DNA from 4 places in the Bradyrhizobium sp. CB2312 genome. Region 3 is predicted to be linked to each of the others. Evidence: predicted binding sites of a transcription regulator. Region 3 holds the regulator's gene; each other region holds the start of a gene.

The links. The regulator PhoB, encoded in region 3, activates phosphate uptake and scavenging genes when phosphate is short. The targets are predictions, from matches to a motif close to TGTCATNNANCTGTCAT.
Region 1: QA642_RS18240 (YbhN family protein) is a predicted target of PhoB. The motif match lies at 4,514-4,530, and genes of this name have one in related genera.
Region 2: QA642_RS41355 (secretin N-terminal domain-containing protein) is a predicted target of PhoB. The motif match lies at 636-652, and genes of this name have one in related genera.
Region 4: QA642_RS23940 (glycerophosphodiester phosphodiesterase family protein) is a predicted target of PhoB. The motif match lies at 5,544-5,560, and genes of this name have one in related genera.

The regions. Positions count from the first base shown of each region.
Region 1 covers NZ_CP121668.1:3,785,431-3,792,816, reverse strand. Annotated here, with positions in the region: gene QA642_RS18260 (EAL domain-containing protein) at 1-723, opposite strand, end outside; gene QA642_RS18255 (MFS transporter) at 836-2,245, opposite strand; gene QA642_RS18250 (MFS transporter) at 2,468-3,712, shown strand; gene QA642_RS18245 (ferritin-like domain-containing protein) at 3,764-4,270, opposite strand; gene QA642_RS18240 (YbhN family protein) at 4,699-5,781, shown strand; gene QA642_RS18235 (hypothetical protein) at 5,878-7,386, shown strand, end outside.
Region 2 covers NZ_CP121668.1:8,665,874-8,673,003, forward strand. Annotated here, with positions in the region: gene QA642_RS41350 (nodulation protein NolB) at 27-548, opposite strand; gene QA642_RS41355 (secretin N-terminal domain-containing protein) at 740-1,441, shown strand; gene QA642_RS41360 (HrpF/NolX family T3SS translocon protein) at 2,878-4,677, shown strand; gene QA642_RS41365 (hypothetical protein) at 5,543-5,839, shown strand; gene QA642_RS41370 (nodulation protein NopA) at 5,877-6,143, shown strand; gene QA642_RS41375 (hypothetical protein) at 6,257-7,130, shown strand, end outside.
Region 3 covers NZ_CP121668.1:710,455-717,840, reverse strand. Annotated here, with positions in the region: gene QA642_RS03385 (Hsp33 family molecular chaperone) at 1-958, opposite strand, end outside; gene argF (ornithine carbamoyltransferase) at 1,251-2,174, opposite strand; gene QA642_RS03375 (aspartate aminotransferase family protein) at 2,174-3,376, opposite strand; gene QA642_RS03370 (GcrA family cell cycle regulator) at 3,832-4,344, shown strand; gene phoB (phosphate regulon transcriptional regulator PhoB) at 4,450-5,157, opposite strand; gene phoU (phosphate signaling complex protein PhoU) at 5,180-5,896, opposite strand; gene pstB (phosphate ABC transporter ATP-binding protein PstB) at 5,908-6,726, opposite strand; gene pstA (phosphate ABC transporter permease PstA) at 6,723-7,386, opposite strand, start outside.
Region 4 covers NZ_CP121668.1:4,870,989-4,878,374, forward strand. Annotated here, with positions in the region: gene QA642_RS23910 (zinc-binding dehydrogenase) at 1-193, shown strand, start outside; gene QA642_RS23915 (MBL fold metallo-hydrolase) at 313-1,311, shown strand; gene QA642_RS23920 (NAD(P)H-dependent oxidoreductase) at 1,496-2,047, shown strand; gene QA642_RS23925 (septum formation initiator family protein) at 2,260-2,577, shown strand; gene QA642_RS23930 (GAF domain-containing protein) at 2,793-3,752, shown strand; gene adh (aldehyde dehydrogenase) at 3,987-5,504, shown strand; gene QA642_RS23940 (glycerophosphodiester phosphodiesterase family protein) at 5,679-7,031, shown strand; gene pdhA (pyruvate dehydrogenase (acetyl-transferring) E1 component subunit alpha) at 7,286-7,386, shown strand, end outside.

The DNA of each region.
Region 1 (7,386 bases), 3.1 Mb from region 3:
GGCACGACGGTCGAGCAAGGCGGCCGCGAGCGCGATCGCGATAATGGCAGCCGCCGCGCTGGCGGTCAGGATCGACAACGACGCCGGCGGGATCGAAAGACCGCTGACCACGAGCGTGGGATCGGGCGTCAGCTCCAGCGCGCCCATCGCGGTGAAATGATGCGAGACGATGGCGACTGTCAGCAGGACCGTCGCGCCGAGGGCGCTGGACACGCCGTCGCGCCGTCCCGCGACAAACAGAGCGAGCGAGCCGAAGAGGATGCCGAGCAGGATCGAGACGGTTACGGTGCCGGTCTCCCAGCCGACATGAGCTGGAATCTCGAACGCCATCATGCCGGTGTAATGCATGGCGGCCACACCGCTGCCGACGACGGCGCCGCCGAGCGCAATCAGGAGCCCGCGCGTCGTCGACACCGAGATGCTGAGCCCGATGAAGGTGACTGCGATCGCAAAGATCAGCGACAGCACCGTCACGGGGATGTTGTAGGCGCCGCCGGCGCCGGGCCCGTACGCCTGCATCGCGATGAAATGGGTCGCCCAGATGCCGCAGCCGGCAACGGCAGAATCGAGCGCGATCCACGCCACGCGGGCGCCGCCATGCGTCGCTCGCGCCCGGTGAAACAGGCTGATCGCCGCAGCGCTCGCGAGCAGACACACCGCACCGCCAAGCGCAACAAGTCGCCAATCATGCTCGTCGGTGAGACAGTAAAGAACTTGATACATTGCCGGCCCCTATCGCGCCGCACTTGAACCGATAGAGGTGGACGATCGGTAACTCGCTGCGTGCCTGTTTCTGGGTTGGTGAACGGAAGATGTGTGCGTTCGCTCACATTGTTCATCCCCGCGCCGGCGCGCCTACGCCGATCACGGCGGCCGCCAGCAGCAGGACGGCCGCGGAGATCACCAGCGCGAGGTGCAGCCCCGTCATGAATGCCCCCTCAGCGGCGACCAGCGAGCCGAACAGGGCGACGCCGAGCACGCTGCCGGTCTGCCGCGTCGCATTCAGGACTCCTGCGGCGATGCCGGAGCGCGCCTTCTCGACGCTGCCGAGCAAGGTCGAGGTCAGCGGCGGCACCAGCAGGCCGAGCCCGCCGCTGATCGCGATCATCTGGGCAAAGATCGCGGAATAGCTCGTCCCGGCTTCGATCCAGACCAGACCGAGGCAGCCGAGCGCCGAGATGCAGGCGCCGACGACGATGGTCGGGCACGAGCCGATCCGTTCGGCAAGGCGCGGCGCCAGCAGGTTGACCGGCAGCACCGCCCCCATCATCGGCACGAAGGCGAGACCCGTCCACCACGCCGACAGCCCGTTGATGCGCTGGAAGTACAGGCTGAGCACGAAGATCAGGCCATAGATCGCGACATTGACGAGCAGGCCGACGATCGTGGTCAGGGTAAACAGGCGATGACCGAACAACGCCAGCGGCAGCATCGGCTGCGCCGCGCGGCTCTCGCGCCAGATGAAGAGCACGGCGAGAACGGCAGCCACGACGAAAGCTCCGATCACCGCCAGATGATCCCAGCCGAGCGCGCCGCCTTCGATGATCGCGCCGGCAAGCGCCCCAAGCGCACCGATCGCGGCAAGCTGGCCGGGCAGATCGATCTCGCGCGAGGTCGCGCGCGTGGTCTCGGTCGCGTAGCGCCAGCTCAGCCACAAGCCGGCGAGCCCGATCGGCAGGTTGACCAGGAAGATCGCGCGCCAGCCGACCAGCGTGATCAACGCGCCGCCGACGAACGGGCCGGCGGTGAGCGCGAGACTCGCGCCGGCCGCCCAGACCGCGACGGCGCGGCCGCGCGCACGGTCGTCAGTATAGGCATGGTTGAGCAGCGCGAGAGAATTCGGCACCAGGATCGCCGCCGCCAGTCCCTGGACCAGCCGTGCGGCGATCAGGACGATGGCGTTGGGCGAAAGCGCACAGGCAAGCGAGGCCGCGGTGAAGATCGCGAACCCCGCCATGAAGATGCGCTTGGCACCAATGCGGTCGCCGAGCGCGCCGGCCGTCAGGATGAAGGCGGCAAACGCAATGGTGTAGGCGCTGACCACCCATTGCAGCTCGGCAACGCCGCCGCCGAGCGTCCTGCCCATCGCATCGAGCGCGGTGTTGACGATGGTGACGTCGAGTTGCACCACGCCATAGCCGAGGCTCATCGCCGCCAGCGTGAGCGAGGTCGCAAGAGGCGAGCGGGCTCGCGGCGCGCCGGCTCTGTCGTCGAAGCTTTGATACTTGATGGTGTTGGCTCGCATGCTGCACCTCGTTGCAGCCCCACCCGAAACATACGCTTTCACCGCGCCATCATGATTCGATTATGATCGAAACATCATCGCGCGATGAATCGTATCCTTCAGCAACAAACAACGAAGCTTCGCGCCCTGCTCGCCATGCAACTCCCGTACGCGCGGAAGCATGGGAACAGGGCGAGATTGCCTCTGTTGACCCCTTCATGTTCCCCTCTCGGCAGTGACCTCATGGCAAGAGTTGGCAACACCTCGATTCCGAGTGGCGCAAGATCGGAGTTCGGCAAGACCGCAACCATCATTGCCGTCGGATGCCTGATTGGCGTCCTGTTCGCCGGCAGCACCATCGCAACCCCGCTCTACGTCATCTACAAGCAGCAGTTCGGCTTCTCCCAGATCACGCTGACGCTGATCTATGCCGTCTACGTCATCGGCAATTTGACCGCACTGCTGGTCTTCGGCCGGATGTCGGACGAGGTCGGGCGGCGACGCACGGCGGTCATTGCCGTTGGCATCGCCATCGCGGGCGCATTGGTCTTCCTGCTCGCACACGGGGTCGCTTCGCTTTACGTGGCACGCGTGCTGAGCGGCCTTGCCATCGGGATCGGCGCCGGAACCGGCACTGCGTGGCTCGCCGAACTGATCGCCGAGCAGGATCGTTCCCGCGCCACCGTGATCGCGACGATCGCGAATTTCACCGGCCTCGGCCTCGGCGCGTTGATCGCCGGCGTGCTTGCCGAATATGTCGCACTTCCGCTGCAAACGCCCTTCATCGCCTACCTCGCGGTGCTGGTCGTCGTCGCGGCCCTCCTCGCCTTCGCGCGCGAGACCGTGGATCGGCCGCTGACCGCGTTCGCGCAGCTGTCGATCCGACCGCGTGCCGGCGTCCCGTCGTCGATCCGGCCCCGCTTCGTCGCGCCCGCGGTGACAGGCTTTGGCGCCATGGCCCTCGTCGCCTTTTTCGCCGCGCTGGCACCGAGCGTGCTCGCCAATGAGCTGCATGTCACCAGCCACGCCGTCGCCGGCGCGATCTTCCTCGAGCTGGCGGCTGCCGTGGCGCTGGTCATCGCGCTGACGCGCTCCCTTTCCAGCCGCGCCGCCATGCTGTGGTCGCTCGGACTGATGCTGCCGAGCCTTGCCCTGCTCGTGACGGCACAATTCGTGGGATCGCTCGGCGTGATGATCGCCTCGACCGCGACCTGCGGCGTGGCGGCGGGCCTCGGCTATCGCGGCAGCTTGCAGGTGGTGAACCAGATCGCGCCGGATGATCGCCGTGCCGAGGTGGTCTCGGCCTATTTCATCTGCTGCTTTCTCGGAAACGCGCTTCCGGTGATCGGGATCGGCGTGCTCTCGACCCTGACCAGCTTGACCGTGGCGAGCCTGGTGTTTGCCGCGACCATTGCAGCCTTCGCGGTGATCGCCCTGATGTTCGGACTGAAATACCAGGCCGGTCAAGCGGTGCCGCAAGACGAATAGACCGAAGGGGACGCCGCACGGCTGCACGGCGTCTCCAGACGAGATGGGTCGCTAGCTCGCGGCGCGCAGATTGATCTTGCTCTCGGCGAGCGTCGTCAGCTTCTTGTCGGTCGCCTTCTCCTCCTCCAGCGTCTTGGCGAGCACATTGGCGCAGTCATTGCGGCCGAGCTGCTTGGCCCAGGCGATCAGGCTGCCGTAGCGGACGATCTCGTAATGCTCCGCGGCCTGCGCCGCATTGATCAGCGCGGCGTCCAGCACCGCCTTGTCGGCGACTTCGCCGGCGGTCTCGTCGGCCTCCTCGATGATGCCGTCGATCGCCGGGCAATCGACCGCCTTGACGGCGACGCCGTGTATCTTGAACACTTCCTCGAGCCGCGCGACGTGCTGCTTGGTTTCCTCGAGGTGCGTCAAAAAGCCCTGCTTCAACTGCGGATCGGTGGCCTTATGTGCCATTTTCGGCAGCGCCTTGGTGAGCTGCTGCTCAGCGTAATAGATGTCCTGGAGCTGGTGCACGAACAGGTCGTTCATGGTCTTGATGTCTTTTGTGAACAGTCCCATCGTTCCGATCCTCTTTCGGTTTCGGGAACACGCAGGCATCGGCTTCCACGAAAAAGCCGCTTATTCCGCCATGTTCGATTGCTGATGGGGCGCTAACGGGCGCGCAGCATCGACGTTCCAAAAAAGCCGCCTTGCGCTTGCGCTGGAACAAGGAAGCGGGCCCCAGGATTTGAAATGATGTCAAAATACCGACACGCGATCCAAGCCGCGCATTACGACTCATATGCTTAACGCGCCTCGGATGTGAACCGCATATGACAAAGGTCGCAGGTCCAAAGCAGAACCTATCGTTGTCAAGGGCTGCACAAGTCGCCGTTTTTGCCTTAAATGAGCTACAACATGCTTAGCGATCGACGCCCACGGGCCGTGGTCGCGGCCGACTGGCCAATGCCTGGCCCTGTCGATCTTGCCCCCTGCCGGGAGGATGAATGCACGGACTGCTGACCGCGCTGAAACGCGGCTTCAAACGATGGATCGGCTGGCGACGGCTCGGAATTGCCGCGAGCGTCTTCATCATCGCCTTCGCGGTCACCACGCTTGTGCGTACCCTCAAAGGCATCGATACCGGCGTCATCCTGACCGCGCTGACCGAGATTCCCCGGGAAAATATCGGGCTCGCGGCGATCTGCGTCGTCTTCGCGTTCTGTACGCTGACCTTCTACGACTTTTTTGCATTGCGAACGATCGGCAAGAAGCATGTGCCCTATCGCATCGCAGCACTTTCCAGCTTCACGTCCTATTCGATCGGCCACAACATCGGCGCCACGGTTTTTACCGGCGGCGCGATCCGCTTCCGGATCTATTCGGATTACGGGCTGAATGCGATCGATGTCGCCAAGATCTGCTTCCTGTCGGGGCTGACCTTCTGGCTCGGTAACATCTTCGTGCTCTCCATCGGCATGGCGATCCATCCCGACGCCGCCTCGTACATGGATCAGCTGCCGTCCTCGATCAACCGGCTGATCGCGTTCGGCGGCCTCGCCTCGATCGGCGCTTACCTGGTCTGGCTCTGCATGGGCGAGAAGCGCCGCGAGCTCGGACAGAAGGGCTGGAAGGTCGTGCTGCCGTCAGCGCCGCTGACCTTGGTGCAGATCCTGATCGGCGTGGTCGATCTCGGCTTCTGCGCGCTGGCGATGTACCTGCTGGTGCCGGCCACTCCGCAGATCGATTTCCTCTCGCTCGCCGTCGTATTCATCCTGGCGACGCTGCTGGGCTTTGCCAGCCATGCCCCCGGCTCGATCGGCGTGTTCGATGCCGCGATGCTGGTGGCGCTGCCCGAATTCGGCCGCGAGCAGCTTCTGGCGACGCTGCTGGTGTTCCGCATCCTCTACTTCGTGATCCCGTTCGGCCTCGCCATCTCCATCATGGGCGCGCGCGAGCTCTGGATGAACGTGGTCCAGCCCTGGCAGGAGCGGCGGCGGCTGGCGGAGGCCTGCGCGCAGGCTAATCTGCCCAAGCAGGTGACGCCCATGGAGCGCGAGCGTCTGGTGCGGCAGGCCAGCAAGCGCTGAGCCGCGCCCGCCCGCAAAAGCGGCAGACAAAGGTTGCACGCGGGGGAGCAATGCTCTCTTATTTCCGCCTCAACTTTGCCGTTGAAGACGCGGGCCATGATCCGACTTCCCCTTCGCACCCTCTCTGCCTGCGCCCTGCTGCTTGCCGGGATTTTGACCGTTTGGCCGTCTGGGCGCGCAGCCGCGCAGGATGCCGGCGCGATGCAGATCAATTGGGAGGTGCGCAACCGCTTCCGCCTGTTCCGCGAGGAGCGCGACTTCCTGCTCCATGTCGAGAATGCGCGTAACCGCAGCATCCTCGCCGCCGAACAATCGCTGGAGCTCCAGAGCGAGGGCCGCGGCTGGGCCCGCAACATGGTCAACCGGCTCTGCATCGACGTGCAGGGCCGGGTCAACCAGCCCTGCACCCGTGACAACTTCAAAGAGAACTACATCACCCCGATCGACCACCCCGTCACCGTGCGCCTGACCGGCGCAGTGCCGGTCGGCGCCACCTGCGCCTGGAGCTTCGACGACGGCGACGGGCCGCAACAATCGACCTTCGACTGCGCCGAGCCGGTCAATTTGCGCGTCCGCTACGGCAAGCAGACGGTCGCGACCGTCGACGTCTCCTCCGGCTCCGATCCGACCCAGCGCGTCCAGGCCGAGATCCAGGTCCGCGATATCTTCATCGCCGGCCTCGGGGACAGCATCGCCTCCGGCGAAGGCAATCCGGACCGGCCGCTGGCGCTGTCGGACGAAGGCTTCTGCTTCCGCTCCTACCTCGGCACCGCCGGCGCGCAATACTACCGGCCGAGCCGCGCCGGTTACAAAGGTGGGCGCGCCTGCGAGGCGCCGGACACGCTCGCCAACTGGCAGCATTACGGCGCGCTCTGGTTCAACTCGCCGTGCCATCGCTCGCTCTACAGCTACCAGACCCGCACCGCGCTGGCGCTCGCGGTGCGCTACACCCACATCGCCGTGACCTATCTGCCGCTCGCCTGCACCGGCGCCAGCATCGGCGACGGGCTGCTCGGCTCGCAGCGCGCCCGCGAATGCCCGCCCGGCAAGACCGGCGTCTGCAACACCAGCGTGAATGCTCAGGTCGCCGAGCTGCGCGAAGCGCTCACCGCCGCCAGGAAGCGCCAGCCAGATCGCACGCTCGACCTCGTGCTGCTCTCGGTCGGCGCCAACGACGTCTATTTCTCCGGCCTCGTCGCCGACGTCATCGTCGACACCGCGACCGAGCGCGCGCTGTTCCGCCGCTCCGGCGTGATGGCGAGCGTCGACGATTCCCGCGACGCGCTGGCGCGCGAGCTGCCGCAGAACTTCGTTCGCCTGCGCGAGGCCTTGAAGCCGCTCGTCGGCGGCGACCTCTCGCACGTGGTCTATGTCTCCTACGCCAATCCGGCGCTTGCCGATGGCGGCGTGCCCTGCCGCGGCGGCCGCGCCGGCTTCGACATCCATCCGTCCTTCAACGCCGACGCGCAACGCCTCGCGCGCGTCTCGACCTTCGTCGACACGGAATTCCTGCCGCAGCTGAAGGGGCTCGCCACCTGCACCCGCGGCGCACTGTGCCGCGATCCCGAAGCCGACCGCATGACCTTCGTCGATGCACATCAGGCC
Region 2 (7,130 bases), 1.8 Mb from region 3:
TCTTTCGTCAAGACAGCCAATGGCCCTCAGCCCGCCGATAGAAGCTTGTTCAGAGATGAACTGACAGCACCTGTCCCCTTGGAGACGAGCGAAACCTGGATAACGCCGTTGTAAACATCCCGCAGATTCGCCAGCGCCGAATCGAAATGATCCGCACCTTCCGGTTTCCCCGCCGGATGTACCTCAACTTGCTGCACACGCAAGACTGGCTGCGCTGCCGGCCCAAGCTGGAAACCCTTGGTAGGATCAGGCTCGCCGACGAGCGTCGGCGAAACTGCACCCGACGGAAATGGTTTGCCCTGATGGATAGCAGAAATGCTCTGAAGGACACGATCGCCGAGCGGGCTCGGCGACATGACTGCGCGCGGTACTTCCGGCAGCAATGGAGCTGGCGCGCGCTCGCTCACAGAAGAGGCGGCACCTTGGTTCGAGGCCGCCTGCGCAAGACTCTCATCAAACTGGGCGTGTGCCGGCGAACAGCCGTTGGAGGCACACTCGACGGAGTTGACAGGGGTCGGCGTAATGCCAAACAACATGGAGGAAATCATTTCTGTCACGTAGTGAGGTGAGCCATCAGTTCACACGAACGGGCCGGCACCTTAGAGAAGCAAGCTGACCAAAAACTGACGAGCAGCTGTCATCTAATGATCACGGTCAGCTCCCAATTTTCGACGAGGCAGCGGCTTCCAAATTTTGGGACGAATTCCAGTGCTTGTTCTCAAGCGAAAAAATAGCAGGAATGCTCATTCCATCTACAAGGCGGCACATCTTGAAGAAACTTCTCTATGCTGGTGTTTTCATTTGCTTGGGCGTCGTCGAGGCGCTCGGCGCTCCCCTGGCGCTGCCATCGACGCCTTATAGTTACACAGTTCTGGATCAGGACCTTGCGGCCGCACTGCAGGAATTCGGCAACAACCTAAACATCAGAGTCAATGTCAGCGCCGGGGTGAAGGGGCGGATTCGCGGGCGAATGTCCGATCTCCCACCGCGAGAGTTCCTCGAACGGTTGATCAATCTCTACAATCTTCAATGGTACTACGATGGGATGGTGCTCTATGTATCCGCCGCGCATGAGGCGCAAAGCCGCCTTTTGGTCTTGAGTCCGATCAGCTTCGATGCGTTCAAGGCGGCACTCGATGCGCTCAACATCTCCGACGAGCGTTACATCGTGAGAGCCGTACCGGGAGATGGCCTCGTCTTCGCCTCTGGTCCACCCCGCTTTGTCGCGCTTGTGGAGCAAACACTCAAAGGACTTGCGGCGGAGGCACAGGCACGGCGAAACCCGAGCGGTGACGAAAAGCCACGGCACGAGTCGGTCTTGATGCTGTTTCGGGGATCCTCCAGCGTGGTCGTTCGCGAAGGACGACCGAATGACGCTCCTTCGCCGGAGGCACCACATCAAGACGGCAGGGTCCACCTACCCGACGCAGGCAAGAAATGACCTCACGACAACAGATCGCCTACGAAGACGTGCAATGCGTCTGTTTATGCCCTCTCTCAGCTTTACGAAAGCTACTGCTGCCATTGTCAGAGTGCGGATATGTAGATGGCCGATGCCGCGGGGCGCCGCAATAAACGCCCCGGCCGGAGCCGCGGATGTGAACCAGAGTCCTGGCCGGCAGCATCGGTGACCGTGCTTTGCCGCTTTAGCACCTCGTGCGAGCTTTTGAACAACTCTACGAACTCTGCCATGCAAAGGAGCTTCGTCGCAAAAGAATGAAAGCCCCTCCGTTGTCCAAAAGGAGGAGCAGCATGGAGTTCAACGCGCTAAGCCCGGTGGACAACAGTCCAGCGTCCCACTCGTCCTCGTCGCCCGCCTGTCCGAGAGAGTCGCATTGATAAAATACCCGAATACAGCCAGGATCTAATTTGGCAGGAACTCGGAGGCAGATTATCGCGTGTCGAGCTATCATTGAGCGGCGGCGAGCGGACCAATTCCCAACAGCCGATCGCTCAGCACCGCGTGGACGCCTCCGATTTCGGCCACGATCCGGGTCACCTCACGCCGGACCGTCTCAAGCGGAGCTCGCGTTGCCGGCACAGGTTGCTCCGCCGGAACTTGGAGATTTCGAAATGCTAAAAAGCCGCGATCTCATACCGACCAGGGCTGCCCGGACAACCATGTTCACCAACCTGGGTGTGCCTCACGGGGCGGAATGGCGAGAAGAAGGTTTTATTCGTCTTAAACCATCGCTAGACGCTGACCTTTGGCCTGTAGGTTCGAGCGAACACTCGCCAAGCGGATAAGCATGATGACATAAAGAATGCCAGGCGCAGCCGAGCTTCGATCCGCTCGGGGCAACACGGTTCGCACAATACCGTTGGACTCTTTCGAGCATCTACGCCAGTCAATCTGATACGATCACTCTGTATCTGGCTCATCGGGCAGACGCCAACACTCTCGTTGGGCGCAGGCGAGGTCGCTAGGCGTGGGTGATTTCACCATAAGATGCTGCGGAGACCTGCGACGTTGTTGCAGGAATTAGCGCACGTGACCATCCGCAGAGCGGCAGACTCGGATTCATTAATTCGACCTAATTGGCGTGGAGGCGAGCGATCGAAACAAAGCAGACAAGCCGATTCCGATATCAAGAACCATGACCGCCTTTCACACTGTCATTTCGCGTTTCGTTATGAAACCTCTGAATGCCGTCAGCTTTTGGAAAGCTAATCGAACCTACCATACGGCGTGAATATCTAGACGGCGATGTGCCTATAGATTGTAGCGGAACAGAGCGCTGGGGCGCACTGAGCAATCGGAAGCAAGTGGTAGGAGCCATCGAATCCTATCAACATTTATTGCTCGTTGTTCGTCGCGATTCTCGGGCTGCGCCACATGACCGGCTTGTGGTGCGATCTCAAATCAGAGGACGTATAATGTCAGTCAACAACCTGTCGCTAACCGCGAGCTCCACTTTGTCAGGGCTGGCGCCTGGGCCCTCATCGGCGCGGGATCTTTCAAATTTCGAGGCGATGCTGGCTAGTTTCTCGTTGAAAGACAAGGTCGATGACGATTCCGCGCCGCAGGAGCCGACGGCTGCAGACTCAGCCAAGCAGCTGACGGAGGAACTCACGCAGGAGGTACGGAACATCCTCCCGCCGGAGATCAAGGCCGCACTGGACGCATGTCAGCAGGCGCCAGAGCCATCCGCCACGGAGTCCTCCTCCGCTGCGAGCGCACCGAAGATTGCAGAGGCGCCCGTACAAAGCTCCAGGATCACGTGGAACAGCGGCACGTTGACTGATGCCGAGCTGGAGATTGTGTCGGTGCTGAACCGACACAAAGACAAATGCCCGCTGGATTGGAAATCTCTCGGCGATCTGGCCAACGATCCCTCCACACCGCCGGATCTAAAGGCGGCGATCGAGGCGTTGCAACAGGACCCAGAGCTCTTCTATGCGATAGGCTCGCAAGGTGACGGCCGCTGCGGCGGAAAGATCAAAGCAGGTGATCTCTCCGGCTTCTCCGATCACCACCCTCAGGTTGCTGCTTTCCAGGAGCAGCGGGCAGAGAGCTATACGCAGAACTATATCCCTTCCGACGGCACCCGGAATGGCGAGCCATCGGTTATGACCCAGACCGATGCGATGCGCGAGCTCTATCGCTATGCCGACAATCTGCCTAAGAACCTGAGCCTTGCGGATTTCAAGCGGATCGTCGACGGCGAAGCCAAAACCGGCAAATGCCCGCCACAGGTCCTCGCTGCCGCTCAATACTTCCTCGACCACCCGGATGAATGGAAGCAGTTGTACGGTGGCTCGATAGACAAGGTCCACAAAGAGGACTTCCTGCAGGTTGCTTCATCATCGATCAATCTCACGCAAGCCGAGCTCGATACGCTCAATACGATGGGCAAGAACCAAAACGCTTTCTTCGGGAAGGGTGACCTGACCCGGGAAAAGCTGGCGAGCATGGTCGATGATAAGAGCCTCGCGCCCGAGGTGCGAAAGGCGGCCTCCCAGCTGCTCTCCGATCCTGTGTTGTTCGGGTTGATGAACAACGCGATTACGGGCTACAAAACCCACCACAAGTTCTTCGACTTCGGCGGCGGCCATACGGTCGATTCCGGCAACATCAGCAACAGCGACTTCGACCAGTTCTTCAACAACATGTCGGGTGCGAACCGCACCGTTCACCAAGTGAAGACGCATGCCGTCCGAACGCCTGCCGAGCAGGACGCGGTCGCGGACATGACGACGGGCATGGCAGACCAGCCCGACATCAAGTCTCCCAAAAAGAACGGTGGCGCCTTCATGCACGCACTTAACGACGTGCTCAAAGTTGGCTCTAAGGTATTCGACTGGGCCGCAACAGCAGTCGGTGTACTTGGTTTCATTCCAGGCTTGGGTGAATTGGCCGATCTGGCGTCAATGGTGCTCGAAGCCGAGGCGCAAGCTGCAAATCTTCTTCACACTGCCATCAGTGGCGGCAACATAAAGCAAGCGCTGGAAGAAGCCGGGCTGAGCCTTGCGGCACAGGCGGTGGGCTGCATCGCCGGACCTGAGGTCAAATTAGCAATGCGAGAAGGCTTGGTGAAGCAGGCCATTCAAGAAGCCGCGACGGCAGGCATCAACCTGCCGGTTTCGGTGGCCCAGTCCTACGCGGAGGATTATTTAAATAACCTGAAGGCTCGCATCGAGTCCGAGCGCTTGCAAGCTGCAGGCGCTTACGCCTAGGCGGAGCGACGCTATCCTCTCAGGATGACGCTCGAAACTGAGCTTGCGCGACCTCCGCGCGTCGCGCAAGCTCTACCAGCACACTTGAGACCGCCCCCGAATCCGAGGAACTTATTTCGGCCCTTCGCTGCGCACAAACTATGTCGGCCGCACTCGATCGTTCGAATCCGGCCTCAAACCCAGTCTGCCGCTGTGACGTTCCATTGACTGCATACGCCGCCTGTCAACATCGCGATGCATTAACAATACCCTACAGACGGCCACAGCCGAGGAGCCAGCCGATTGCGCAAGGATCGAGAGCACATTGGTCCAGAGCGGTAGAGCCGAAGGGCTCTTTCTCGAGCAGCGGGCTCCTGCTCGGCCCGAAATGGGTCGCGATTGACGGATCTGCCATGGGCCAGCTAGGGCCGATGGACCGCTCTGGCCGCTGGATCGGCCGTCACTCTGGCTTTCAGCCTCGCTCCCGACGAGGTCAAGCTCCGTGCCGCATCGCCTGACCCCAAGCAAATTGTCGAAAGAGCTCGGAGGCATCGCAAGAGACATGAGCCCGAGATTGCAGCACGTCGAGCCCAAAACGCTTTTATTAGTGGCGGCTTTGATATTTCGCCAATTGAACGCTTTCGAAGCGATGAGCAACGTGCTCACCCGATCAAGCTCCACAAACGATTGTTTGTCTTAACCATCTGATCTCCAGCTTTGGCCGGCAACCTTTCAAATACGGTCTGCTGGTGAAACGTTTAATGACGACCCACCATCGGCTCATTGTATTTTCTACGACTCGTCAGCTTGTCGAAAGCTAATACTTGCATAGGTGGAGGGTGGAAACCGCCTCCATTGGCACATCGAATTGACACAGGAGAACTCCATGCGCGTTGCGAGCTCTAGCGCCGCTGGACACGTTGATGCTGACCTCCATGCGGCTGGCGGCAAAGGCGGCGGCAAAAAGGGAACTCAAAAGCCTGGCGAGCGCGACGATCATGGCCGATCGCCTGATGCCAACATTCCCGCAAACGGCGGCGCGTCCAATCCGGGCACTAACTCGCATGAAGCCGCTATGCAGCAAGCGTTCAACGTCGCTCTGGGAGCCATTGCTCTCCAATTTGCGAATAGTGCAATGAGCCGTTTCGACGATGTCATGGCCGAGACAGACGAGGATTCCTGACGTCGCATGTTGCGACGTTAGGAAATAGGAGCCGCACGTGGCGGCGAAATCGAGCAAACAGGAGAATAGTATGGGTAAAGGAGTTGGTGCGTCTGGTACCTCGACTGCAGGTGGGGCAGCCGGCACCGCTACTGCTGCAGCCGCTTCCGCGGGTGCTGAAGTTGCTGGAGAGGCGGCATTCCAAAAGCAAATCGCCGCTCTGACTGCGACCAGCACAAAGGCTGCTGAGAGGGATGTGGAACTTCGCGTTGTCTCGACTGAGCTTTCGACTGTCAAAAAAGCGGCCGATGAGCGGGTGCAGTAAGGGATGAGATGGGGCGGCGTCGCCGCCCCACTTTCCCCGGCTGCTTAGTCTGTGAAGTCGCAAGGGCCGTACGGCTTGCCGTACGGTCCCGTTCACTGTTCAGGAAACCGACCGTGAATGAACCAAATTGCCTGCATTTCGAAGTGCTGTCCGGGTGTTATTCTGGGCTGACAAGTAAAGTGGGGGGCGGATCGTGTCTGATTGGCAGCAGCCTCGACGCAGACTTAATCTTCGTCGAACAAGGCCTCGAACCGCACCATCTTCGTGTTGCCCCGCATTTCAATTCAATCGAGATCGAGGCCCTTGCGAGGGACGTCAGGATCGAGGGGCACGAGACTGTTTTAGCTAATGGGTCCATTGTTGTCTCTCTTCCTGTCGTTTTGCATGCCGGGGCGATGTCCATTCGCTGGACGATCGAGGACTACAAACAAGCTGGCTCCATCGACCGCCGGCGTATATCGCTCGCCGTTCTCACTTTGGTCCTGATCAGTTCTGCCGCGGTTGGCGCAGTCTCATCCAGTTTTGTCCAGACCGACACCACCTTGGCGTCAAGTCCGTCGTCCCCTGCTACTGACATTGCACCCAAGCTGGCGCTCAGCGCTCCTGATGCTCTGGCCACCGATGCAGCTGCCGAGCGGCTGCAAGAGGAAGTTGATAGAGCGGGTCTTGTCGGCATCAAGGTCGGCTCTGGGGTGGGCGTTGTCACCGCCGACGGCACCGTTGCGCCCGCCTCGCTCGCCACATGGCGAGACGTCCAGCAGCGGTTTGATCAAAATAGCAATGGCGCTTATACGCTCGTCAATGCGGTCGCCATCAAGGATGAGAAGACGCCCCCCGCAATTGAGGTCCAAGCTGTTTGGCGCGGGAGCGAACCCTATATTGTCATTGCTGGTCAAAAGTATTTCGTCGGCGCGCTCTTGAGCAATGGATGGACCGTCTGCGGGATTGAGGAAGGACGTGTTCTGCTGAGCCGGGATGGCCGGCTTG
Region 3 (7,386 bases):
TGCAGAACTCGCAGGTCACGACGACCTTGTCGTCCTTGACCATCGCTGCGCGATCGTCGGGCGAAAAGCTCTTCAGCATGGACGCGACCGCATCGCGCGAGCAGGAGCATTGCGCCTTGAGAGACAAGGGCTTGAACACGCGCACGCCGCGCTCGTGGAAGAGGCGATAGAGCAGCCGCTCGCCGGACAGCTCCGGATCGATCAGCTCGACATCCTCGACGGTCTCTATCAGCGAGCGTGCCTCGACCCAGGCGTCGTCCTCGGCAACGCTGTGCACCACGGCGCCTTCGGGAGCATCGCCGGGATGCAAATCCGCCTGCCGCGCGCGCTCGGGCGCTTTCGGCAGAAACTGCATCAGCATGCCGCCGGCGCGCCAGCGGTGCTTACCGCCGTCGCTACTGCGCCACTCCTCGCCGACAGCAAGGCGCACCTTGGTCGGGATCTGCTCGGAGCGCAGGAAATATTCGTGAGCGGCGTCTTCCAAACCACCGCCGTCGAGCGCGACCAGGCCCTGGTAGCGGCTCATGTCGGGGCCCTGGTCGATGGTCATGGCGAGATGACCGCGGCCGAGCAGCGTCCCGGAATCCTTGGCGTCACCGAGCCGCGCGGCATCGAAGCGCGCATAGGCGCGCAGGCGATCCGGCGCCTGGTAGTCCACCACCAGGAACGACACCGGACCGTCGGTCTGGGCCTGGAGGATGAAGCGGCCCTCGAATTTCAGCGCCGAGCCGAGCAGCGTCGTCAGCACGATGGCCTCGCCGAGCAGCTTGCCGACCGGCGCCGGATAATCGTGCTTGGTCAGGATCTCGTCGAGCGCGGGCCCAAGCCGCACCAGGCGACCGCGCACGTCAAGCGCGTCGACCTCGTAGGGCAGCACGGCGTCATCGATCGGAACCGCTGATGGCGCGCGAACCGGGCCTTCAGGCCCGGTTTTCATGTCAGGGGATTGGAAAACCATGGCGCTTTATCTGGGGTCGGAGGTGGTGAAATGGAAGGGTCGCGAGGCGGTGTGTTCCGGATGCAGTTATGATCGCACACGATAACGCAAATTCGATGTCGTCCCGGGGCGCGCGAAGCGTTGACACGGGACCTCATGGCCACGGGATTGCGTCATAGCCCGCGTAGCCCGGATGGAGCGCAGCGTAATCCGGGCCCACTCCGTCTGCTGACGCAAACCCGGATTTCGCGGAGCCTGTCATCGGGCGGCGCTTCGCGCCGACCCGTTGGCTCCATCCTGGCTACAGGTGAGATTACTTCACCGCGTCGAAGCACCAGGCCAGAATGCCCTTCTGCGCATGCAGACGATTTTCTGCCTCGTCGAACACGACCGATTGCGGGCCGTCGATCACTTCGTCCGTGACCTCCTCGCCGCGATGGGCCGGCAGGCAGTGCATGAACAGCGCGTCGGGCTTGGCCAGCGACATCAGCTTGGCATTGACCTGGTAGGGCTTGAGCACGTTGTGACGGTGCTCGCCTTCCTTGTCGCCCATCGACACCCAGGTGTCGGTGACGACGCAGTCGGCGCCCTTCACGGCGGCCTCGGGATCGGTGCCGAGCACGATCGGCGCGTTCGTCGCCTTGATCCAGTCGCGCATCACCTTCTTCGGCGCGAGCTCCGGGGGCGTTGCGACATTGAGCTTGAACTTGAAGCGCTCGGCGGCGTGGGCCCAGGAGGCCAGCACGTTGTTGTCGTCGCCGGTCCAGGCCACCGTCCGGCCCTCGATCGGGCCGCGATGCTCCTCATAGGTCATGAGGTCGGCCATCACCTGGCAGGGATGCGAACGCCGCGTCAGGCCGTTGATGACGGGCACGGTCGCGTGTTGCGCAAGCTCCAGCAGCGCCTCGTGGTTGAGGATGCGGATCATGATGGCGTCGACATAGCGCGACAGCACGCGCGCGGTGTCGGCGATGGTCTCGCCGCGGCCGAGTTGCATCTCGGCGCCGGTGAGCATGATGGGCTCGCCGCCGAGCTGGCGCATGGCGACGTCGAACGACACGCGGGTGCGGGTCGAGGGACGCTCGAAGATCATCGCCAGCGTCTTGCCTTCGAGCGGCTTCACCGGCTGGTGGGCCTTCTGCTTCGCCTTCATCGCGGAGGATGCGGCGAGCATCCGCTTGAGCTCCGTCAGCGGCAGCTCGTTGATGTCGAGGAAATGCTTGGGTGAACTGGTCATCAGCTTGCCGCCCGCTTGTTGCCGGCAAGCGCCGTGCAGGCGCGCTCGAGCCGCGCGACGCCATCCTCGATCTCGGCTTCGGTGACGACGAGAGGCGGCAGGAAACGCACGACATTGTCGCCGGCGCCGACGGTGAGCAATTTTTCGTTGCGCAGCGCCGCGACGAGATCGGCGGAGGGCACCACGGCCTTGATGCCGATCAGGAGGCCCTCGCCGCGCACTTCGCTGACGACATCGGGATGACGATCGATCACGGAGGCGAGCTTCTGCTTGAGCAGCAGCGACATCTTCTGCACGTGATCGAAGAAGCCGGGCTTGAGCATGACGTCGAGAACGGCGTTCGCAGCCGAGATCGCGAGCGGATTGCCGCCGAAGGTCGAGCCGTGCGAGCCAGGGCCCATGCCGGCCGCCGCCTCCGCGGTCGCGAGGATCGCGCCGATCGGGAAGCCGCCGCCGAGCGCTTTGGCCAGCGACATCACGTCAGGCGTCACGCCGGTGCGCCGGTGAGCGAAGAGATCGCCGGTACGGCCCATGCCGGTCTGCACCTCGTCGAACGCGAGCAGCAGGCCCTTGTCGTCGCAGAGCTGGCGCAACGCCTTGAGGAAGGCGGGCGGCGACGAACGCACGCCGCCCTCGCCCTGGATCGGCTCGATCAGGATGCCGGCGGTCTGCGGGCCGATCGCCTTCTTCACGGCCTCGATGTCGCCATGCGGCACCTGGTCGAAACCGTCCATCGGCGGACCAAAACCTTCGAGATATTTTGCAGCCCCCGTCGCAGCCAGCGTTGCCAGCGTGCGGCCGTGGAAGGCGCCTTCGAAGGTGATGATGCGGTAGCGCTCGGGATGCCCCTTGGAGAAATGATGATGGCGGACCAGCTTGATCACGCCCTCCAGCGCTTCGGCGCCGGAATTGCAGAAGAAAACGAAGTCCGCAAAGCTCTCGCTGCACAGGCGCGCGGCGAGCTTCTCGCCGTCCGGGCTCTGGAACAGGTTCGACATATGCCACAGCTTCGTCGCTTGCTCTTGCAACGCCTTGACGAGCGCGGGATGGGCGTGGCCGAGCGCGTTCACCGCGACGCCCGAGGTGAAATCGAGATAGCGCTCGCCATTGGTCGCGATCAGCCAGCAGCCTTCGCCGCGCTCGAAACCGAGGTCGGCCCTGGCGAAAACGGGAAGCAAATGCGGCGCGGCGCTGTTGGTCATGACGATCACTTGGATGTTGCGGACGGCCTGAATGCGTTGCGCAACGCACCATTGACCGGCCCGGAAAACGAAACGTGCCGCCTTTTAAGGGCGGCACGTGCGACTATCTTATGCCTGGTGAGACGGGTGTCAATGCCGCCCGGAAAGCCCCGGGAAACGCTGAATCCGTAGTCTTGCGGTGCCGATTTTGCGGGATTTTCACCACGGAACATGTGGAAGCGAGTCGGCGGACTCTTGCGCGCGAGTCACGCCATATTGTAGCGTTTGGACTGTCAGATACGACATCTCGTGCAGCAGTTCTGATCCCAAGAGTCCTCATGTACCGGCGTAAACGTTCGGGCGCACCTCGCGTGCCCGGCGAGCCTTAAGGGATTCTGGCGGCACGGGTTTTTCAAGGCTTAGGCATTCGCTGTGAGGCCCCAGGATGGCTGGCCGGCAGCGAGGGAAAGGGTGCAATGACGGTTTTGACCTGGTCCGATGATCGCGTCGAGCAGCTGAAAAAGCTCTGGGAGGCCGGACTTTCGGCCAGCCAGATCGCGGCCGAGCTCGGCAATGTGACCCGCAATGCCGTGATCGGCAAAGTGCACAGGCTCGGCCTGTCCGGCCGCGCCAAGAGCCCCTCATCGGCAGCGCCCCGGCCGCGCAAGGCCCGCCCCGCGCAGCACATGATGCGCGTGAGCCGTCCGATCTCGCGCGGCAATACCGCACTGGCGCAGGCCTTCGAGGTCGAGGTGGAGGCCGAGCCGGTCACCTACGACAACGTGGTGCCGATGAGCCAGCGGCTGTCGCTGCTGGAGCTGAACGAGGCGACCTGCCACTGGCCGGTCGGCGATCCCTCGAGCCCGGATTTCTTCTTCTGCGGCGGCAAGGCGCTCTCCGGCCTGCCCTATTGCGCGCAGCACTCGCGCGTCGCCTACCAGCCGGCGGCGGATCGCCGCCGTGCGCCGGCAAAGCCCGGCACGCGCTGAACACTGCTTCAAACGACATCGTCCCGGCACGCGGCCGGGACGACCCGAGACATATAAAAAGCGCGCCACTTGGCGCGCTTTTATTTTGCACGCTTGCAATCGTACTTACGTCTGCTCCGCCTTCGCGAAGCGGTCGTCGAGCGCGTAGCCGGCACCGCGGACGGTGCGGATCGGGTCCTGCTCGCGGCCAAGATTGAGCAGCTTGCGCAGACGGCCGATATGCACGTCGACGGTGCGTTCGTCGATGTAGATGTCGCGGCCCCAGACGCTGTCCAGCAGCTGCTCGCGCGAGAACACGCGGCCGGGATGCTCGAGGAAGAACTCCAGCAGGCGATATTCGGTCGGGCCGAGATCGATCGGCCGGCCCGAGCGCGCGACGCGGCGCTTGTCGCGGTCGAGCTCGATGTCGCCATAGGCGAGCACGGTGGCGAGCCGCTCCGGGCTTGCGCGACGCAGGAGGCCCTTCACGCGCGCCAGCAGCTCCGGCACCGAGAACGGCTTGACGATGTAATCGTCGGCGCCGGTCGCAAGACCCCGCACCCGCTCGCTCTCCTCGCCGCGCGCGGTGAGCATGATGATTGGGAGCTGCTTGGTCTCCGGGCGGGTGCGCAGCCGCCGGCACAGCTCGATGCCGGAGAGGCCCGGCAGCATCCAGTCGAGCACGATCAGGTCGGGGATGTGCTCCTTGAGACGGGTGTCGGCGTCGTCGCCGCGCATCACCGTCTCGACGTCATAGCCGTCGCCTTCGAGGTTGTAGCGAAGCAGCTCGGTGAGAGCTTCCTCGTCTTCAACCACCATAATGCGTGCGCCCATGGTGTCGTCGCTCCTTGACTCTTCAGCTATTCGGGACCGTCGTGGCAAAGGTCGTCATGTCACCCTTCGGCCGCTTGTCGGTGATCGCCTGGCCCTCGATCATGTAGAACACGGTCTCGGCGATGTTGGTGGCATGGTCACCGATGCGCTCGATGTTCTTGGCGCAGAACATCAGATGGATGCAGAACGAGATGTTGCGCGGATCCTCCATCATGTAGGTGAGGAGCTCGCGGAACAGCGAGGTGCAGATGGCGTCGACTTCCTCGTCGCCCTTCCACACCGCCATCGCCGCCGGCAGGTCGTGCGCGGCGTAGGCGTCCAGCACCGACTTGACCTGCTGCTGCACGAGGTCGGTCATGTGCTCGAGGCCGCGGAACAGCTTCAGCGGATGGAAGTCGGTCTCCAGCGCCGCGACGCGCTTGCCCATGTTCTTGGCGAGGTCGCCGATGCGCTCGAGATCGGTCGCGACGCGCATGGCGCCGACGATCTCGCGCAGGTCCACCGCCATCGGCTGGCGCCGGGCGATGGTGAGAACGGCACGCTCCTCGATCTTCTTCTGGAGTGCGTCGATGTCGGCGTCGGTGGTGACGACGCGCTGGCCGAGAGCGACGTCACGGCGGATCAGCGCGTCGACGGAATCGACGATCATGCGCTCGGCAATGCCGCCCATCTCGGCGACCAGGCGGGTGAGCTCCTGGAGGTCGGTGTCGAAGGCCTTTGCGGTATGTTCAGAACCCATATCCCGTCTCCTCAGCCGAACCGGCCGGTGATGTAATCCTGCGTGCGCCGATCGCTCGGCGACGTGAAGATCTTGCTGGTGTCGTCGAACTCGATCAGCTCCCCGAGATACATGAAGGCGGTCTTGTCGGAGACGCGGGCCGCCTGCTGCATGTTGTGGGTGACGATCGCGATCGTGTAGTTCTCGGAGAGCTCCTGGATCAGCTCCTCGACCTTGGCGGTCGAGATCGGGTCGAGCGCCGAGCAGGGCTCGTCGAACAGGATCACCTCGGGCCGCACCGCAACGGTGCGGGCGATGCAGAGGCGCTGCTGCTGGCCGCCGGAGAGCGACAGGCCGGACGCGTTGAGCTTGTCCTTGACCTCGTTCCAGAGCGCGCCGCCGCGCAGCGCCTTCTCCACGCGGTCGTCCATCTCGGATTTCGAGATCTTCTCATAGAGACGGATGCCGAACGCGATGTTCTCGTAGATCGTCATCGGGAACGGCGTCGGCTTCTGGAACACCATGCCGACGCGGGCGCGCAGCAGGTTGAGGTCCAGCTTGGGGTCGAGGATGTTGGTCTGGTCGAGCATCAGCTGACCGGTGACGCGCTGGCCCGGATAGAGGTCGTACATCCGGTTGAAGATGCGCAGCAGGGTCGACTTGCCGCAGCCCGACGGGCCGATGAACGCCGTGACGCGGTTGGTGCCGAGCGTCAGGTTGATGTTCTTCAGCGCGTGGTGCTCGCCGTAATAGAAGTTGAGGTTGCGCACCGTCACCTTGGCCGGAGCTTCGGGCAGCGGCTGCGAGCCGTGCTGAACGGGCGTACTGACGGTAACTGACATATCGCTCATTTTGCGGTCCTCTCGGCGCTCAGGATGCGCGCGCCAATGTTCAGGGCAAGCACGGTCAACGTGATCAGCAGGGCGCCGCTCCAGGCGAGTTGCTTCCAGTAGGCATAGGGGCTCTGCACGAAGTTGTTGATGGTCACGGGCAGGTTGGCCATCGTCTTGTTCAGGCTCAGGCTGAAGAACTGGTTCGACAGCGCGGTGAAGAGCAGCGGCGCGGTCTCGCCGGCGACGCGGGCGGTGGCCAGCATCACGCCGGTGATGAGGCCCGAGCGCGCGGCGCGATAGGCGATGCGCTTGATCACCAGCGAGCGCGGCAGGCCGAGCGCGGAGGCCGCCTCGCGCAATGCGTTCGGCACCAGGAGCAGCATGTCCTCGGTCGTGCGCAGCACCACCGGGATGACGATCACCGCGAGCGCGAGGCAGCCGGCGATCGCCGAGAAGCCGCGCATCGGCACCACCACCGCGCCGTAGATGAACAGGCCGATGATGATCGAGGGCGCCGACAGCAGGATGTCGTTGATGAAACGGATCACCGAGGTCAGCTTGTCGTTGCGGCCGTACTCGGCGAGATAGGTGCCGGCGAACAGGCCGAGCGGCGCGCCGATGCCGACGCCGAGCACCGTCATGATCACCGAGCCGACGATGGCGTTGAGCAGGCCGCCC
Region 4 (7,386 bases), 4.2 Mb from region 3:
TCCGTTCCTGCAGAAGATCGGACCTGCCGACATCGGCCGGCTGCGTCAGCGTGTTGTGAGTGAGTTGAAGACGACCTTTGCCAGCCACTACACCAAGGTGGTGTCACTGCAGGAGACGCTCGATCCCGCCAACATCGCGGTGTACGCCAAACGCGCCACCGGCGAAAAATTCCTCATCAACCCAAATAAATAATCGTGACGTGCCGCGGCACGTCACCGAAAGAAGGTCTTGCCTTCTGAGCGAAGCCGGAGATTATTCCGCCGCCATTTGAAAGCGGAAAAACCGCAGGGCGCTCAGAAGGGGACCTCTCCATGACTGATCTCAATCGCCGTCACCTGCTCGCAGGCGCGGCCGCCATCGGTGCGGCCGCCGTCACCGGCCTCCGGCCAACCGCCGTCAATGCCGCAGTGCCGCAAGTCGGTACGCAGGCGCCGGGCTTCTATCGCTACAAGGTCGGCAGCATCGAGTGCACCTCGATCAATGACGGCGCGCGCACTTTCCCGATGCCCGACAAGTTCGTCACCAACCTGTCGAAGGAAGAGGCGCTCGCTGCGGGCGAGGCTGCCTACATGCCCAAGGGCATGGTCACGGTGCCGTTCAACCCGCAGCTCATCAACACCGGCTCCAAGCTGGTGCTGATCGACGCCGGCAACGGCGTCGCCAATCTCGAACCCAGCAAGGGCGCGGTCGGCCGCACGCTGCAAAACCTCCAGTCCGCCGGCGTCGATCCCAAGAGCATCGACGTGGTGCTGCTCTCGCATCTGCATCCCGACCACACCAACGGCATCCGCCTTGCCGACGGCGCGCTCGCCTTCCCGAACGCGGAGATCATGGTGCCGGGCAAGGATTGGGAGTTCTGGACCAGTGCCGACAACGCCGCCAAGGCCGAGTCCAATCCGATGATGAAGAACTATTTCGCCAACGTGAAGAAGACCTTTGACGGCCTCGAGTCCAAGGTCACGAAATACGAGTGGGGCAAGGAAGTCGCGCCGGGCATCACCTCGATCGCAACGCCGGGCCACACGCCGGGTCACACCTCATTCGCGGTCGCCTCGGGCGACAAGAAGGTCCTCATCCAGTCTGACGTCACCAACATTCCCGAATTCTTCCTGCGCAATCCGGATTGGCACGTAGCGTTCGACAACGATCCCGCGATGGCGCAGGAAACCCGCCACAAATTCTACGACATGGCGGCGGCGGAGAAGGCCACTGTCATCGGCTTCCACTTCACCTTCCCCTCTGTCGGCCATGTCGAGAAGGACGGCGCCAAGTATCGCCTGATCCCGTCGGCGTGGAATCCGACGATCTGAGCTGGATTTGCATATTCGCACGAAAGATCGGGCCGCCGCTTGGCGGCCCGATTGTTTTGGGCGACCATCTGCTTTCGCGAAACGCAGCGTTTCCAAACCGGACCGGTTCATGCACTTGCATCCACCGACCCGGAACGCTTAAGTGCCGCCCCGGCACTCCCGCTCAAGCCCTCAAGGACAACCCATGGCCTACAACATCGTCGTCATCGCCGGCAGCCTGCGCAAGGACAGTTTCTCGCTGAAGATCGCCAACGCGTTGGCAAAACTCGCGCCTGCCTCGCTCAAGCTCGAGGTCGTCACCCTCGGGGGCATCTCGTTCTTCAACCAGGACCTCGAGGGCGCGCCGCCGGCCGACTGGCTGGCCTTCCGCGACAAGCTCCAGAAGTCGGACGGCGTCATCTTCGTGACCCCCGAATACAACCGCGCCATCCCGGGCGTCCTCAAGAACGCCATCGACGTTGCCTCGCGCCCGTATGGCAAGAGCTCATTCAACGGCAAGCCGGTCGGCATCGTCTCGAACTCGCCGGGCCCGCTCGGTGGCGTCAGCGCGGCCAAGACGCTCCAGAACATCCTGCCGGGCATTGCCGGCCCGATCATGCAGCAGCCTGAGATCTATCTGAACGCGGTCGGCGACGCCTTCGATGCCGAGGGCAACCTGACCAAGGACTCGCTGAAGGGCGTGCTCCAGGCCTATATCGACGCCTTTGCCGCACACGTGGCCAAGCACCACGGCTGAGGCTTTCGCGCCGAAGCTTGCTCCACTTTCCGTCATGGCCGGGCTTGACCCGGCCATCCACGTCTTGGCCTCCAACGACGAAGAACGTGGATGCCCGGGCCTTCGCCGCGCCGAAGCGGCTTCGGCCGCGCAGGCGGGACAAGCCCCGGGCACGAGAGATACGGGCAGAGCGCACTAACACTCCCTTAACCAAGCTGCCCCATCTTCCCAGCATGGTCTCCCGCGCGCGCCTGAAATCGATCCTGACCGGCCTTGCCCTCTATGCGATGGCGGCCGCGATCGTCGGCTATTTCGGCGTCAACGCCTACACTGGCAAGTACGGCCTCAACGCCCGCCAGGAACTCGACCAGGAGATCATCGCGCTGACGAGCGAGCTCGCGCAGCTCAAGCGCGAGCGCGCCAGGAGCGAGCAGCGCGTCTCGCTGCTGCGCACCGACAAGATCGATCCCGACATGCTCGACGAGCGGGCGCGCTTCCAGCTCGACTATGTCAACCCGCATGATCTCGTTCGGATGATCCCGGCGAAGTAGCGCTTTCCGCGCCATTCGAAACCGGTATCGAACGCCGAAGCCGAAATCCGGCACGCGTCGATCAATTCTACCGAAAGTCGCAAGCGTGGAACCGGACTGCCGCTTGACGGCCGTGCCGGTGCGGGCTCATGGCTTCCCACGCTGTCGGCCTGAGTTGACGCAGATCAACCGGGTCGAGCCGCCACAGCCTAGACTGCCACCCGGAGGAAACAGTGATGAATGGGCTAATGTCCCGGCATCACGCGGCCCGTGTCGAGGCCGCCATTGCGTCAGGCCAGGCCGCGCGCTCTGCGCTGGTGGCCTCATGGTGCCGTTCGTCCCGCTTGCATCATCTCGATCCCGCCGGCCGCAATTCGCCGGTGCGGCTCAGCGACGCAGAACTGCGGCAGGCGCGTGAGCGCATCGCGCCGCTGCTTGCCGCCGCGCAAGGCGCCATGGACCGGCTCTATCAGGCCGTCGGCGCTGCCGGCTGCTGCGTGCTGCTCGCCGACGGCGAGGGCGTGCCGGTCGACCGCCGCGGCACGCCGGCGGACGACGTTACGTTTCAGTCCTGGGGCTTGTGGACCGGCGCGCTCTGGAGCGAGGAGCATGAGGGCACCAACGGCATCGGCACCTGCGTCGTCGAGCAGCGGCCGCTGACGATCGACCGCGACCAGCATTTCTTCACCCGCAACACGCTTCTGAGCTGCACCGCAGTTCCGATCTACGACCATGAAGCAGCTTTCGCGGGCGTGCTCGACGTCTCCTCCTGCCGCACCGACCGCACCGATGCGTACTCCAGCCTGATCGCGCTGGCGGCCGGCGAGGCGGCAAAGCGCATCGAGGCCGACTTGTTCCGCCGGGCTTTCCCTCATGCCCGCATCGTGCTGACGCAAGGTCCGGACGGCCAGTCGATCGGCCTCGTCGCGGTTGATGCAGACGATCTCGTGATCGGTGCGACCCGCGTCGCCCGCGCGGGACTCGGGATCGCGCCGGGCAGGGCGATGCAGCCGGTGCCCGCGGCCGATCTGCTCGGCGGCGATGCCGCGCATGATCACCTCGCCGGCGGCCAGCGCGCGGTGTTGCAGCGGGCGCTGCTGCGCGCCGGCGGCAATGTCTCGGCCGCCGCAAAAGCCCTCGGCGTCAGCCGCGCCACGCTGCACCGCAAGCTCAAGCGGTTCGAGATCAAGCACTGAGCTTCAGCCGTCATTGCGAGCCACCGGGTCCGCGCGAAGCGCGGCCCCGGTGGCTCGCAACGACGATGTGGAGGCCGCAAACGTCCCATCTCCCCCGCGACTGTCGCAGAACTGCGACACTCCCGCCTGGCCATCGCTGCCGCCCGGGCTGACAGAAATCACCACCCGCGAGATCGTTGGCGCAAGTCGTGAACACACGGCGGATCGCGCAAACATCAACATCGGGAGTGAGCAATGAACAAGGTGGAATTCCTCGGCGTCACCCAAAGCCCCTTCGCCGAACGCTACGACAATTTCATCGGCGGCAAGTTCGTGGCGCCGATCTCGGGCAAATATTTCGACAATTCTTCGCCGGTGACCGGCAAGGTTGTCTGCAAGATCGCGCGCTCCGATGCGCAGGACGTCGAGGCCGCGCTCGATGCGGCCCATGCCGCCAAGGCCGCGTGGGGACGCACCAGCGTCGCCGAGCGCGCCGCGATCCTGAACAAGATCGCCGACCGCATGGAGGAGAATCTCGAGCGCCTTGCGGTCGCCGAGACCTGGGACAACGGCAAGCCAATCCGCGAGACCCGCGCCGCCGATCTGCCGCTGGCGATCGACCACTTCCGCTACTTCGCCGGCGTCGTCCGCGCGCAGGAAGGCTCGATTGGCGAGATCGACCACGACACCATCGCCTATCATTTCCACGAGCCGCTCGGCGTGGTCGGCCAGATCATCCCCTGGAACTTCCCGCTGCTGATGGCGTGCTGGAAGCTCGCACCGGCGCTCGCCGCCGGCAATTGCGTGGTGCTCAAGCCCGCCGAGCAGACGCCGGCCTCGATCATGGTCTGGGCCGAGATCATCGGCGACCTGCTGCCGCCAGGCGTGCTCAACATCGTCAACGGTTTTGGCCTCGAGGCCGGCAAGCCGCTCGCCTCCAGCCCGCGCATCGCCAAGATCGCCTTTACCGGCGAGACCACGACCGGCCGGCTGATCATGCAATATGCCAGCCAGAACCTGATCCCCGTGACGCTGGAGCTCGGCGGCAAGTCGCCGAACATCTTTTTCAAGGACGTCACCGCCGAGGACGACGACTTCTTCGACAAGGCGATCGAAGGCTTCGTCATGTTCGCCCTGAACCAGGGCGAGGTCTGCACCTGTCCGAGCCGCGCGCTGGTCCATGCCGACATCTATGACCGCTTCATGGAGCGGGCTCTCAAGCGCGTCGCCGCCATCAAGCAGGGCGACCCGCGCGCGGCCGACACCATGATCGGCGCGCAGGCCTCCAGCGAGCAGCTCGCAAAAATCCTCTCCTATATCGACATCGGCAAGCAGGAGGGTGCCAAGGTGCTCGCGGGCGGCGGACGCGCCGAGCTCGCCGGTGATCTCTCGGGCGGCTTCTACGTCCAGCCGACGGTGTTCGAAGGCAACAACAAGATGCGCATCTTCCAGGAGGAGATCTTCGGCCCCGTGGTCTCGGTCACGACCTTCAAGACCGACGACGAGGCGCTGGCGATCGCCAACGACACGCTCTATGGCCTCGGGGCCGGCGTCTGGAGCCGCGATGCCAACCGCTGCTACCGCTTCGGAAGGGCGATCCAGGCCGGCCGGGTCTGGACCAACTGCTACCATGCCTATCCCGCGCATGCGGCCTTCGGCGGCTACAAGCAGTCGGGCGTCGGCCGCGAGACCCACAAGATGATGCTCGATCACTATCAGCAGACCAAGAACCTCCTGGTCAGCTATAGCCCGAAGAAGCTCGGCTTCTTCTGATCGAAGATGTGATCGGGCGGAAGAGAGCGCCCGCTCCATCGTCATCCATCTGTCAGAGTCTTGGGACAAGACGGGCAGCGCCGCGCCTATCCGGGTTCGGCGCTGCTGGCGTTCGAGGCAATGCCAGGCAAAGACGGAGGCTTGGCGATGCGAAACGGTCGTTCACGACGGACAATGTATGTTGGAGCGCTGCTGTTCGGCGCGGCGTTGCTCTCGCTGTCGACAGCCTTCGCACAGACCGGCCCGGCTCCGGCTGGCGCCAAGCAGATTCCGACCCTCGATGGCAAGCCGCCGCTGATCCTCGGGCATCGCGGACTGCCGGGGCTGGTGGCCGAAGAGACCGAGGCATCGTACGAGCTTGCGGCAGCGCTCGGCACTGATGCGCTCGAAGAGGATCTGCACCTGACCAAGGACTGCGTCCTCGTGGTGCGCCATAACCCCTGGCTCAGCGACAACACCAATGTGGCCGAGGTCGCCAAGACCAACGCGACTGTTGCGGCCCGCAAGCGCACGGTGCCCGGCGTGCGCGTGAAGGCGCCTGCTTCCCCGACCGCGCCTGCTGACTATCTGACCGATCTCACCGATCCCGCGGATCTCAAATCGGTGCTGAAGTCGCTGATCGTGGATGGCGAGGACCACACCAACGACTGGTCGATCACCGACTTCACCATGGCCGAGCTGAAGGAATGGATCGCCGGAACCACCTATGATGCCGCCAACGAACGGCCAAAGATCTTCAACGGAAAATTCCCGGTCATCAGCTTCCAGGACGTCATCGACATCGCCAAGGCCAAAAGCAATGCGACGGGGCGTCCCATCCTGGTCTATCCCGAGACCAAGAACCCGACCTGGAACAATGCCCAGGCGATAGCAAACGGCTGCGGCGCGCCCGGCAGCCGTCCGCTCGAAGATGCCCTGATCAAGATCATCAAGGACAATGGACTGAACACCAAGGACGCGCCCATCCTGGTCCAGAGCTTCGAGCCGGGTAGCCTGAAATACATGCGCAGCCATGGCCTCGAGACGCGGCAGGTCCAGCTCATCGACGGCAACGGCATCGACTTCAAGACCGGCAAGGTGCTGCTCAACAACATCACGAGCTCGCGTCCGTTCGACTGGACGATTGCGGGTGATGCGCGCCTCTACGATGCGATGCTGACCCCGGAGGGCCTTGCCGAGATCAAGACCTATGCCGACGGCATCGGTCCGTGGAAGGCCTATATCGTTCCGCTCATGATCGCGCCGTGGAAGGACAGCAACGCCGACGGCACACCCTACAAGGGATCGACCCCGGAGGCATCGACGCAGGAGCCGACCAGCCTCGTTGCCGACGCGCACAAACTCGGCCTGTTCGTGCACGTCTTCACATTCCGGAACGAGAAGAAATATCTCGCCGCCGATTATCGCGGTGATCCCGGTCTCGAATATCTCAAATTTTTTCGTCTCGGTGTGGACGGAGTTTTCACCGATTTCACGCACACTGGCGTTGCCGCTCGCGCAGCCTATCTGCGCGAGCTCGGCTGGTAGGGCTGCCGTACGAATCGGACACGCGACGAGCCTTCGGCCTTGGGACGAGCGTGTCCGGTTTGGTTGCCTTGGGCTGCCTGCTGCTGCGCGTCGGCGGGGAGCTAATGTTGCCCAATCCACGCCAAAGGTTTTGCAAAGTTTCGGCCACGTTGCAGTGCGGCATAATGAAAATCGTGCTATTCCGTTGCGGTGCTTTCCAACCGCGTTTGACTTGGGTTAGAGAGGGCTGAAGTTTTCTCTGACCCGGAATTCCCATGGCCGCACCCAAGAAAGCCGCCGCAGGCGCTGCACAGGACAAGACCGACGGCGGTTCGCCCCCGGAATTCACCAGGGAACAGGAGCTCAAGGCGCTCCG